Regions from separate parts of the Aestuariirhabdus litorea genome, predicted to be linked through region 3. Evidence: predicted binding sites of a transcription regulator. Region 3 holds the regulator's gene; each other region holds the start of a gene.
What was found. Region 3 encodes LexA, which represses DNA repair genes until DNA is damaged. Its sites were predicted from a motif close to TACTGTNTANNTANACAGTA; they were not measured.
Positions count from the first base shown of each region.

Region 1 (3,257 bases), 510 kb from region 3:
AAATCCCAGGGAGCCCGTTTGCGCAACCCCTTGCGGTTGTGCAGCCAGTGGGGCTGAATCAGCTCGTCGCATACCAGTAGCTCGGCCGGGTCCAGTCGCTGGAGTTCGGCCTGGACCGCCTCTTCGCTGTGCAGCTCGGTCACCTGAAAGCGGCCGCTGCTGATATCAAGCACCGCCAACCCGAAGCGGTTATCCCGCTGCTGCAGGGCGCCCAGCAGAGTATCCTTGCGCTCCTCCATCAGGGCCTCGTCGGTGACGGTCCCCGGCGTAATGACCCGAACCACCTGACGCTCCACCGGTCCTTTGCTGGTAGCGGGGTCGCCAATCTGTTCGCAGATCGCCACCGACTCACCCAGTTTCACCAGCCTGGCCAGGTAGCCGTCGGCAGCGTGAAAAGGGATTCCTGCCATCGGAATCGGCTCCCCGGCGGACTGCCCACGGGCGGTCAGGGTAATGTCGAGCAGGGCGGCGGCACGGCGTGCGTCGTCGTAGAACAGCTCGTAAAAGTCCCCCATGCGGTAGAACACCAGCTCGTTACGGTGCTGCTGCTTGATGCGAAGGTACTGCTGCATCATAGGGGTGTGGGTTGTCTGTGCGTCTTTGACCGCTGCCATGGGGGGTGAATCTCTCCCGGCTGGAATCTGGAATTAGGGAATTAACGGGAGCTTGATTCTACGTGATAATGGCAGGACTGAGAAAGGGGCGATACCCATCGCGGGAGGAGAGTATGGATTCGTGGTCGCAACAGATGGATACCCTGGCACATCGGGTGGGGCAGGCTCTGGAGGCTTCCGGCGCTATCTTAGCGACGGCCGAATCCTGCACGGGTGGCGGAGTCGCGACCGCGATTACCGAGGTGGCTGGTAGCTCCAACTGGTTTGACGCCGGCTTTGTGACCTACTCCAATGCCGCCAAACAGCGGATGCTGGGGGTGAGCGAGCAGACCCTTGCCCATGCAGGGGCAGTCAGCGAGGCGGTGGTGATGGAGATGACCGCCGGTGCGCTTGAGCGTTCTGGCGCCACGGTCGCTGTCGCTGTCAGCGGGGTGGCTGGCCCCGGAGGGGGCAGTGCGGAGAAACCGGTGGGAACGGTGTGGGTGGCCTGGCAGCAGCGAGGGCACCCTGCCCTGGCCCGTCGCTTTCAATTTTCGGGGGGGCGCCGCTCGGTCCGTGAGCAGACGGTAGTCGCTGCCCTTGAGGGGATACTAGCCCTGATATGTCGCTAAAAGCGACAGGTGAAAATGTGGGGGCTAGGCAAGGTAAACAGACTGTGCTTTAATACTGTTCATCTATACAGTAAAATGATTTTAAAGTAATCTTTTCACCAGGGGCCGATCAATGGTCAGCTCCCAACCTGAACAGACTCCGGAACACATTTAGAGGTGCCAGTAATGGATCAGAACAAGCAAAAAGCGTTAAGTGCCGCACTCAGCCAGATTGAGCGCCAGTTTGGCAAGGGCGCGGTGATGCGCATGGGTGACCATGAGCGCGAAGCGATCCCCGCCATCTCTACCGGCTCTTTGGCCCTGGATATTGCGCTGGGTATCGGCGGCTTGCCTAAGGGCCGGATTGTCGAGATCTACGGGCCAGAATCCTCCGGTAAGACGACGCTGACACTGCAGGTGATTGCCGAGGCGCAGAAGGCAGGCGCGACCTGCGCCTTTGTCGATGCGGAGCATGCCCTCGACCCCGATTATGCCGGCAAACTGGGAGTTAATGTCGATGACCTCTACGTCTCCCAGCCCGATACCGGCGAACAGGCGTTGGAGATTACCGATATGCTGGTGCGCTCCAACGCCGTTGATGTGGTGATCGTCGACTCGGTGGCGGCCCTGACCCCAAAGGCCGAGATCGAAGGCGAGATGGGAGATCACCACGTGGGCCTGCAGGCGCGCCTGATGTCGCAGGCGCTGCGTAAGCTGACCGGCTCCATCAAGCAGGCCAACTGCCTGGTGATCTTCATCAACCAGATCCGTATGAAGATCGGGGTGATGTTCGGTAACCCGGAAACCACCACTGGCGGTAATGCGCTGAAATTCTATGCCTCCGTGCGTCTTGATATTCGCCGTACCGGCTCGGTCAAGCAGGGGGAAGAGGTGATCGGTAACGAGACCCGGGTCAAGGTGGTCAAGAACAAGGTCTCTCCCCCCTTCAAACAGGCCGAGTTCCAGATTCTTTATGGCCAGGGCATCTACCATATGGGTGAGGTGATCGACCTGGGTGTCAAGTTGGGACTGATCGACAAGGCCGGCGCCTGGTACTCCTATAATGGGGACAAGATCGGCCAGGGCAAGGCCAACGCCGCCCAGTTCCTTGAGGATAACCCGGTCATGGCGAAGGAGATTGAGGACAAGATTCGCCTGCACTTCGATATTCCCGCCAGTGGCGCTGTGGTGAGCAAGGAAGAACCCACCGAGGCCTAGGCACTCGATGTCTGAATCCGCCGATATCCGGCGCGCCGCCATGAACCTGCTGGCGCGCCGTGAGCACTCCCGCCAGGAACTGTTTGAAAAGCTGCAACGGCGCTTTTCGCAGGAGCTGGTTGACCCTGAACTCGATCGATTGGCCGATGAAAACCTGCAGAGCGATGAGCGCTTTACAGAGAGTTTTATCCGTAGCCGACTGGCCCGGTATCAGGGCCCTGCGCGCATAAGGGGTGAACTCCGCCAACGGGGGGTACAGGAAGCGCTTTACGAGCGGGTGCTGTCCGGCATCCCGGTTGACTGGTTTGCGCTATTGGCGGAGCTGAATCAGCGCAAGTTTGCTGGAGCGCCCGCCGCTAACGCGGCTGAAAAGGCGCGCCGTATCCGCTTTTTCCAGTATCGTGGATTCAGTTTTGACCAGATCAGTTCCCTGATGGATTAACTCTCACCCAGAGCCATTTGTCCTCTGTTGTATCTCCCGACTAGCGTATTTCCCCTAGGGAAACCTCGTACAGGTTGGTGGCCGGGTGATATTTGACGCTGTAGCTGGAGGGGTAGGGTCCCGGCTTGCTGTAGGCTTGGGGCCGAGGTACCGCGCTCGTGAAGTCGGGCCTGGACTGAAGGAACGCCAGAGAGATCATCGGCTCGAGGAAAGTCTGTTGCCGGTTGTAGTAGCCGTAAATAAAGGTGGTGGTAAAAGGCTGCTGATTGAATTCGGCCGCAGTCGGGTCGATCGCATGCGCGCCCATTTGGGGTACGGCGGTGCCTGGTGGCAGAAGGTAGCCTTCGGGCAGGAGGTCGGTCGATGGCTGCTGTTCAGGGGCCGCGGACTCCT
Region 1 is NZ_QWEZ01000001.1:1,817,060-1,820,316, reverse strand. It holds gene mutS (DNA mismatch repair protein MutS) at 1-614, opposite strand, end outside; gene D0544_RS08430 (CinA family protein) at 728-1,225, shown strand; gene recA (recombinase RecA) at 1,391-2,422, shown strand; gene D0544_RS08420 (regulatory protein RecX) at 2,430-2,864, shown strand; gene D0544_RS17400 (DUF5602 domain-containing protein) at 2,905-3,257, opposite strand, start outside.
Region 1: recA (recombinase RecA) is a predicted target of LexA. The motif match lies at 1,279-1,298, and genes of this name have one in related genera.

Region 2 (3,257 bases), 610 kb from region 3:
CCTCAAGCTGGGTGAGGACCTGGATCTCTACACCTGTGAGTGGGCTCCCCTGTGGGTGGTCGACTTCCCCATGTTTGAAGAGGATGGTAACGGCGGCCTGACCTCCCTGCATCACCCCTTCACCGCTCCCTCCTGCACACCGGAGGAGTTGGCGCAGAACCCTGAGAAGGCGCTCTCCCGTGCCTATGACATGGTGCTCAACGGTTGCGAGCTGGGCGGAGGCTCGATTCGTATCCACGACCAGGCGATGCAGAAAACGGTCTTCAAGGTGCTGGGTATCGAGGATGAAGAGGCCCGTGAGAAGTTCGGTTTCCTGTTGGATGCGCTGCAGTTTGGTTGCCCTCCCCATGGCGGCCTGGCCTTTGGTCTCGACCGTTTGGTGATGCTGATGACCGGTGCGCAATCGATTCGGGAGGTGATCGCCTTCCCTAAGACCCAGAGCGCGGCCTGTGTTATGACCGAAGCGCCGGGCACCGTCAGCTCCGCCCAGCTGCGTGAGCTGCACATCCGTTTACGCCAGGTTGAGGGGAAAGCCGAGTAAAGCGGCCGGTTGTACCTGTTTGTGCCGCCCTGATGGGCGGCTTTGTTTTGATAAGCCCCGCTGCGACGGGGACGTTGGGAGGAGCCGATGGCGGGTCATAGTAAATGGGCCAATATCAAGCACCGCAAGGCCGCGCAAGATGCCAAGCGCGGCAAGATTTTTACCAAGGTCATTCGCGAGCTGACCGTGGCGGCCAAGCAGGGCGGCCCGCTGCCGGAGGATAACCCGCGCCTGCGTGCGGTGATCGATAAGGCGCTGGCGGCCAACATGACCCGCGACACCATCGACCGTGCCATTGCCCGTGGTGCCGGAGCCCAGGACGCCGACAACGTCGAGGAGCTGGTGTACGAGGGCTATGGTAGCGCCGGGGTGGCGGTGTTGGTGGAGGTGATGACCGACAACCGCAACCGCACCGTGGCTGAGGTTCGTCATGCCTTTTCGCGTCGGGGCGGCAATCTGGGTACCGATGGGTCCGTGGCCTACCTCTTTTCCCGTAAGGGACAGATCTTTTTTGAGCCGGGTGCTGACGAAGAGTCAGTGATGGAGGTTGCGCTTGAGGCCGGGGCCGAGGATGTGATCGCCCACGATGACGGCTCCCTTGAGGTGATTACCGAGTGGACCCAGTTTGGCCAGGTCAAGGATGCGCTGGACGCTGCCGGCCTTACGCCCGCCGGGGGTGAGGTGGCCATGGTCGCTTCAACCACCGTGCCCCTTGACGCTGACGGGGCGCAGAAGGTGATGGGGCTGGTTGAGGCCCTGGAAGACCTGGATGATGTGCAGAACGTCTACACCAATGCCGAGATTCCCGATGAGGTGATGGCAGAGCTGGAGTAAAGGCTTCGGGTTGGAATAGTAAAGAGCGCTTCGGCGCTCTTTTTTTATGGTCAGGATGTACGGTATGGCGCGGGGCCATGGATGGCCAGGAGCGGCGCATGGTCGGGACGAACGTGCCTGTTGCCGGGCTCCTGCACGCTAGGCATGACGTCCCTGTCAGTCGTGTGCCGCGGGATCGAGGAGGTCGCAGGTCGGGCTTTAGCCCGACCCGGGTGTGCCGGTTTACAGGTAGAGATTTACACCCAGCACTAGCATAAAGAGTACTGATGTAATCAGCAGGATTTTGATCATGGTTGCCAGGCGTTCGCTCATGGAGGGGCCATTGATGGGGACTCTGGGCAGGATAGGGTCAAACAGGAGCCCATAACAGAGCTGTTTTGTAACGGCTGATAACGATCGGTTACCGGGTGGGTGAGAGGCTGGAGCGGGCAAGCGGCTTCCACAATCTAGTGTATATGTGTACAGTATGCGCTATCAATGGTGGGCGAGGTAAGGGAGCAAATGGCGCTGATACTGGGGATTGATCCGGGTTCCCGCATCACCGGTTATGGGGTGATCAATCAGGTGGGGGCGGTCAGCGAGTACGTGGCCAGCGGCTGCATTCGCATCAGCGGCGATGACCTGCCGAGTCGTCTGCATCAGGTCTTTGTAGGGATCAACCAGGTGATCGAGCTCTACTGCCCCCAAAGCGTTGGCATTGAGCAGGTGTTTATGGCACGCAACGCGGACTCGGCGCTCAAACTCGGGCAGGCTCGTGGGGCCGCGATTGTGGCTGCCGTGAACCAGGGGCTCGAGGTGTCGGAGTACTCAGCGCGGCAGGTCAAGCAGTCGGTGGTGGGCAAGGGGAGCGCGGATAAAACCCAGGTGCAGCATATGGTGCAGTCGATTCTCCGGCTGGATGCGCGGCCCCAGGCCGATGCGGCTGATGCCCTGGCGGTTGCTTTGTGCCATGCCCATACCCGACAGAGCCTGGTGCGATTGGCGGGAACATCTCGGGTGCGCCGGGGGCGCATACGTTAGGCGTTTAGTATGAAGCGGTGCGCAGTGCGCAGCGCCTTGAGGGGAGTGTTTGCATGATAGGTCGATTACGCGGGATTTTGCTGGAGAAACAGCCTCCCGGCCTGCTGATTGAAATTGCGGGGGTTGGCTATGAGGTGGATGCGCCGATGAGCGTCTTCTACCGGCTGCCGGAGGTGGGGCAGGAGGTGACCCTCTATACCCACTTCGTGGTGCGCGAGGATGCACAGTTGCTCTATGGCTTTGCCGACCGTAAGGAGCGTGAGTTGTTCCGCACCCTGATTCGGGTGAATGGGGTGGGGCCAAAGCTGGCGCTGACCATATTGTCGGGTATCGAGTCCTCAACCTTTATTCGCTGTGTACATAGTAATGACAGTGCTTCCTTGGTTAAATTGCCCGGTGTGGGAAAGAAGACCGCCGAGCGCCTGATCGTCGAGATGCGCGACAAGCTCGATGGTCTCGGCGAGTCCTTTGCCGAGCTGCCGGGTATTGCGCCACTCCCTGGCCCCACCGCTGAAGCGGGTGGTGTTGCCGATGCCGTCAGCGCCCTGGTTTCACTGGGCTACAAGCCCGCAGAAGCGAGCCGCGCGGTTGCGCGGGTGGAGGAGGAGGGGCTCTCCAGTGAGGAGTTGATTCGCCGTGCCCTGAAAGGGATGCTGTAACCCCCGGCCTCGGTACATACACTGCCCCATCTCACTGCAGCCCCGAACGGGTGCTAACAACAGGTAAGTCTTACAAATGATCGAATCGGATCGCATTGTGTCTACGGCGGGAGGGCCCTTCGAGGAGGTTCAGGATCGCGCCATTCGTCCCACCCGGTTAGCAGATTACGTGGGCCAGCCGGCGGTGCGGACGCAGATGGAGA
Region 2 is NZ_QWEZ01000001.1:700,381-703,637, forward strand. It holds gene aspS (aspartate--tRNA ligase) at 1-541, shown strand, start outside; gene D0544_RS03355 (YebC/PmpR family DNA-binding transcriptional regulator) at 629-1,375, shown strand; gene ruvC (crossover junction endodeoxyribonuclease RuvC) at 1,877-2,395, shown strand; gene ruvA (Holliday junction branch migration protein RuvA) at 2,449-3,054, shown strand; gene ruvB (Holliday junction branch migration DNA helicase RuvB) at 3,131-3,257, shown strand, end outside.
Region 2: ruvC (crossover junction endodeoxyribonuclease RuvC) is a predicted target of LexA. The motif match lies at 1,823-1,842, and genes of this name have one in related genera.

Region 3 (3,257 bases):
CCCTTGACGACGACGAGGCTGAGGTTAAAGCGTTGCGTGCAAAGCACCGCTGTACCCTGTGCGGTACCGCAATGGAAAGCTACCTGATTGATGAGAGCCGGAAGCTTCACGTCTGTGGAAATAACCCTGACTGTGCGGGTTATGAGGTCGAGCAGGGGCAGTACAAGATAAAGGGATACGAAGGGCCAGTCCTTGAGTGCGATAAGTGCGGCGCCCAAATGGAATTGAAGACCGGGCGTTTCGGCAAGTATTTTGGCTGCACCGGACCGGAGTGCAAGAACACCCGCAAGCTATTGCGCAGCGGTGAAGCGGCTCCGCCCAAAATGGACCCGATACCCATGCCTGAGCTGGCCTGCGAAAAGGTCGAGGATACCTATGTATTGCGTGATGGGGCCGCGGGCCTGTTTCTGGCAGCCAGCCAGTTCCCTAAAAACCGGGAAACTCGCGCCCCCCTGGTGGCTGAGCTGCTCCCGCACCAGGCTGAACTTGATCCGAAATACCATTTCCTGCTCGATGCTCCGCGGCAAGACCCCGATGGCAACCCGGCCATTATCCGTTACAGCCGAAAAACCAAGGAGCAATATGTCATGAGCGAGGTCAAGGGCAGGGCATCCGGCTGGCGTGCGACCTTTAAAGGCGGGGTGTGGGTCGAAGAGGGCGCTCCGCGGAAAAGTAAATCGTGAGTGATTCCACCAAGGTGACCAACCGCTCGCTGCATCAGGTGTGGCTGATGCTGGAGCAGTGGTCATCGCTTGATTTGAAGTCGGGGTCCCCGCTCGGTAATGCCTTTGCTGAAGCGCTTTTGTGTCTGCTAAACAGGGCCTTTAACGCCCTCTGCGCAGAACTGGCAGCGGGCTGCGGGTATCGGGGGGAGTGCGCACAACTTGAACAGGTATGCGCTGAGCTGGCCGCGCAAGGTCAAACCAGTCCAGAGCTGATGGAGCTGCTGTCTCTGGCACAAGCCCCCCGGGGTTGGCTATCCCAGATGCTTCATGCCCGTGTCCGCTACGAGGATACGGCCAGTGGTGCTCTCACTATCGCGGTCGGTGGAGGTCTGGATGCGGAACAGTGCCGTGACTGGCATCGCCACCTCAGCCAGCTGGCAGCTCGCTTGAGGGAATCCTCGGCACACTGGTAGTGGCGCTGTAGTGGTGAGGGGCGGAAAGTGATAGACTAGTCGTCCACTCAAGCGAGAGTCGTGATCATGCCCGCATCTTATTTGGAAATTGTTGAACTCCCCACCGGTGAGATCGTACTTCAGCGCTCCGACGATGAAGAGCCGCTGGTGACGATTGACTTCTCCGAGGAGGCCAAGCTGTTCCTGCAAGAGGGGCATGTCGAAGTGGCCAAGGCGATGATCAATGCTGGCATTGCGGTAGTCGGAAGCATGGCAGAAAATCCCTCTGCAATGGAAGCCCCCCGTACCGTCCATTGATGGCCTATTGAGCCCCTTGACCCTGGTGGCGCTAAACCATCAGGGACCTTATCTCTTTTCTCTATGACGATCTGCGGCTAACGCCGGATCACACCAACACTTAACCCCTCAATCTCGAAGTGATCCTGGGACAGGTCGATCTCGATCGGTGCAAACTCTTCGTTTTCCGGGAACAGGGTGACCCGGTTCCGGGTTTTGTGGAACCGCTTTACCGTCACCTCATCCTCTACCCGGGCAACCACAATCTGCCCGTTTCGAACGTTCTGGGTTTTGTGAACGGCGAGCAGGTCGCCATCCATGATGCCAATATCTCGCATGCTTTCACCCCGCACCCGCAGCAGGTAATCCGCGCTGGGGCTGAAGAAGTCGGGCTTAACCGGGCAGTGCTCCTCGATATGTTCGATGGCCAGAATAGGGCTTCCGGCGGCCACCTGGCCCACAATAGGTAACCCCTCCTGCTCACGGGTGTCCGGGATTCGAATACCGCGGGAGGCTCCCGGTATAATTTCAATGGCCTGTTTGCGCGCCAGGGCTTTGAGGTGCTCTTCGGCGGCATTGGGTGACTTGAAACCCAGCTCTTTCGCGATCTCTGCTCGGGTAGGGGGGAAACCGCTATCCTCCAGGTAGGACTTGATGAATGCCAGAATCTCAGCCTGTCGTGCCGTCAGTTTTTGCATGGACCTACCTTTCTGTGAATTTATACAGTAACTGTCATTATATACAGTTTATCCCCTGTCGCAAACGCACACACTGCACGCTTCTGGTTTTGGGGCGCTAAGGTCCTGTAATGATTGACATTGCGGGAATGCAAACGTATGTTTGAAACGACCGTACACAAACATAGATGCAAGAATAACAACGATGGCTCAATCCAAAACCGTAGTTCGAATCTTGGATGCAGCAGAGCAGCTGTTCGCAGAAAAAGGTTTTTCCGAAACATCCCTTCGAACCATAACCGGTCAGGCAGGAGTCAACCTGGCTGCAGTCAATTACCATTTCGGCTCTAAAAAGGCGCTCATTCAAGCGGTCTTCGCCCGTTTTCTGGACCCCTTCTGTGCTTTGCTGGATGCCGAGCTTGAGCGGGTTGAGCAGCAGGGCAGCCTGGATTCCGCTAATGTTGAGGAGCACCTGAAGCTACTGGTCGATACCCTGCTGCGGGTAGAGTCTCGTTCCGAAAACGATCTGTCCGTCTTTATGCGGCTACTGGGCTTGGCTTTCTCCCAGTCACAAGGGCATCTGCGCCGTTATATGCGTGAAACCTATTCGGGCGTGTTCAATCGCTACATGAGGCTGCTAACCGCCTCCACCCCGAACCTTACCCCTGCCGAGCTCTACTGGCGCGTTAACTTTATGCTGGGAAGCCTTGCGTTTACCATGTCTGGCTTCAGTGCCATGCAGGCGATCTCCGAGCGTGACTATAATGAGAAACCCTCGGTGGCTACCATTCTTTATCGAATGGTTCCCTTTCTCGCATCAGGGCTTCGACACTAGCTCAAAGCCCGGTTTTACTGGCGCAGCTTTTTCAGTACCCTAGCACTCACACAAGGGGGTACTTTGACCGTATATATCTCGATTGCACAACAGCAACTTCGCCATGAGCGAAATGGCTACCCACCCTTTGTCGCTGCGATATCCACCGCAAGCAAAGGAGCAGGCCAATGCAAAGGGAGCGAGCAGACCCCACTTGGGGTGCATCGTATACGCGCACTGATTGGGGAGGGGGCACCAGAAAACGCAGTGTTTGTGGGCCGCCGACCTACGGGCGAAATCTACACGCCGGCGCTGGCCCTAAGGTATCCCCGGCGAGACTGGATACTGACCC
Region 3 is NZ_QWEZ01000001.1:1,305,563-1,308,819, forward strand. It holds gene topA (type I DNA topoisomerase) at 1-683, shown strand, start outside; gene D0544_RS06015 (DUF6586 family protein) at 680-1,138, shown strand; gene D0544_RS06020 (hypothetical protein) at 1,205-1,435, shown strand; gene lexA (transcriptional repressor LexA) at 1,513-2,112, opposite strand; gene D0544_RS06030 (TetR/AcrR family transcriptional regulator) at 2,297-2,926, shown strand; gene D0544_RS06035 (L,D-transpeptidase) at 2,990-3,257, shown strand, end outside.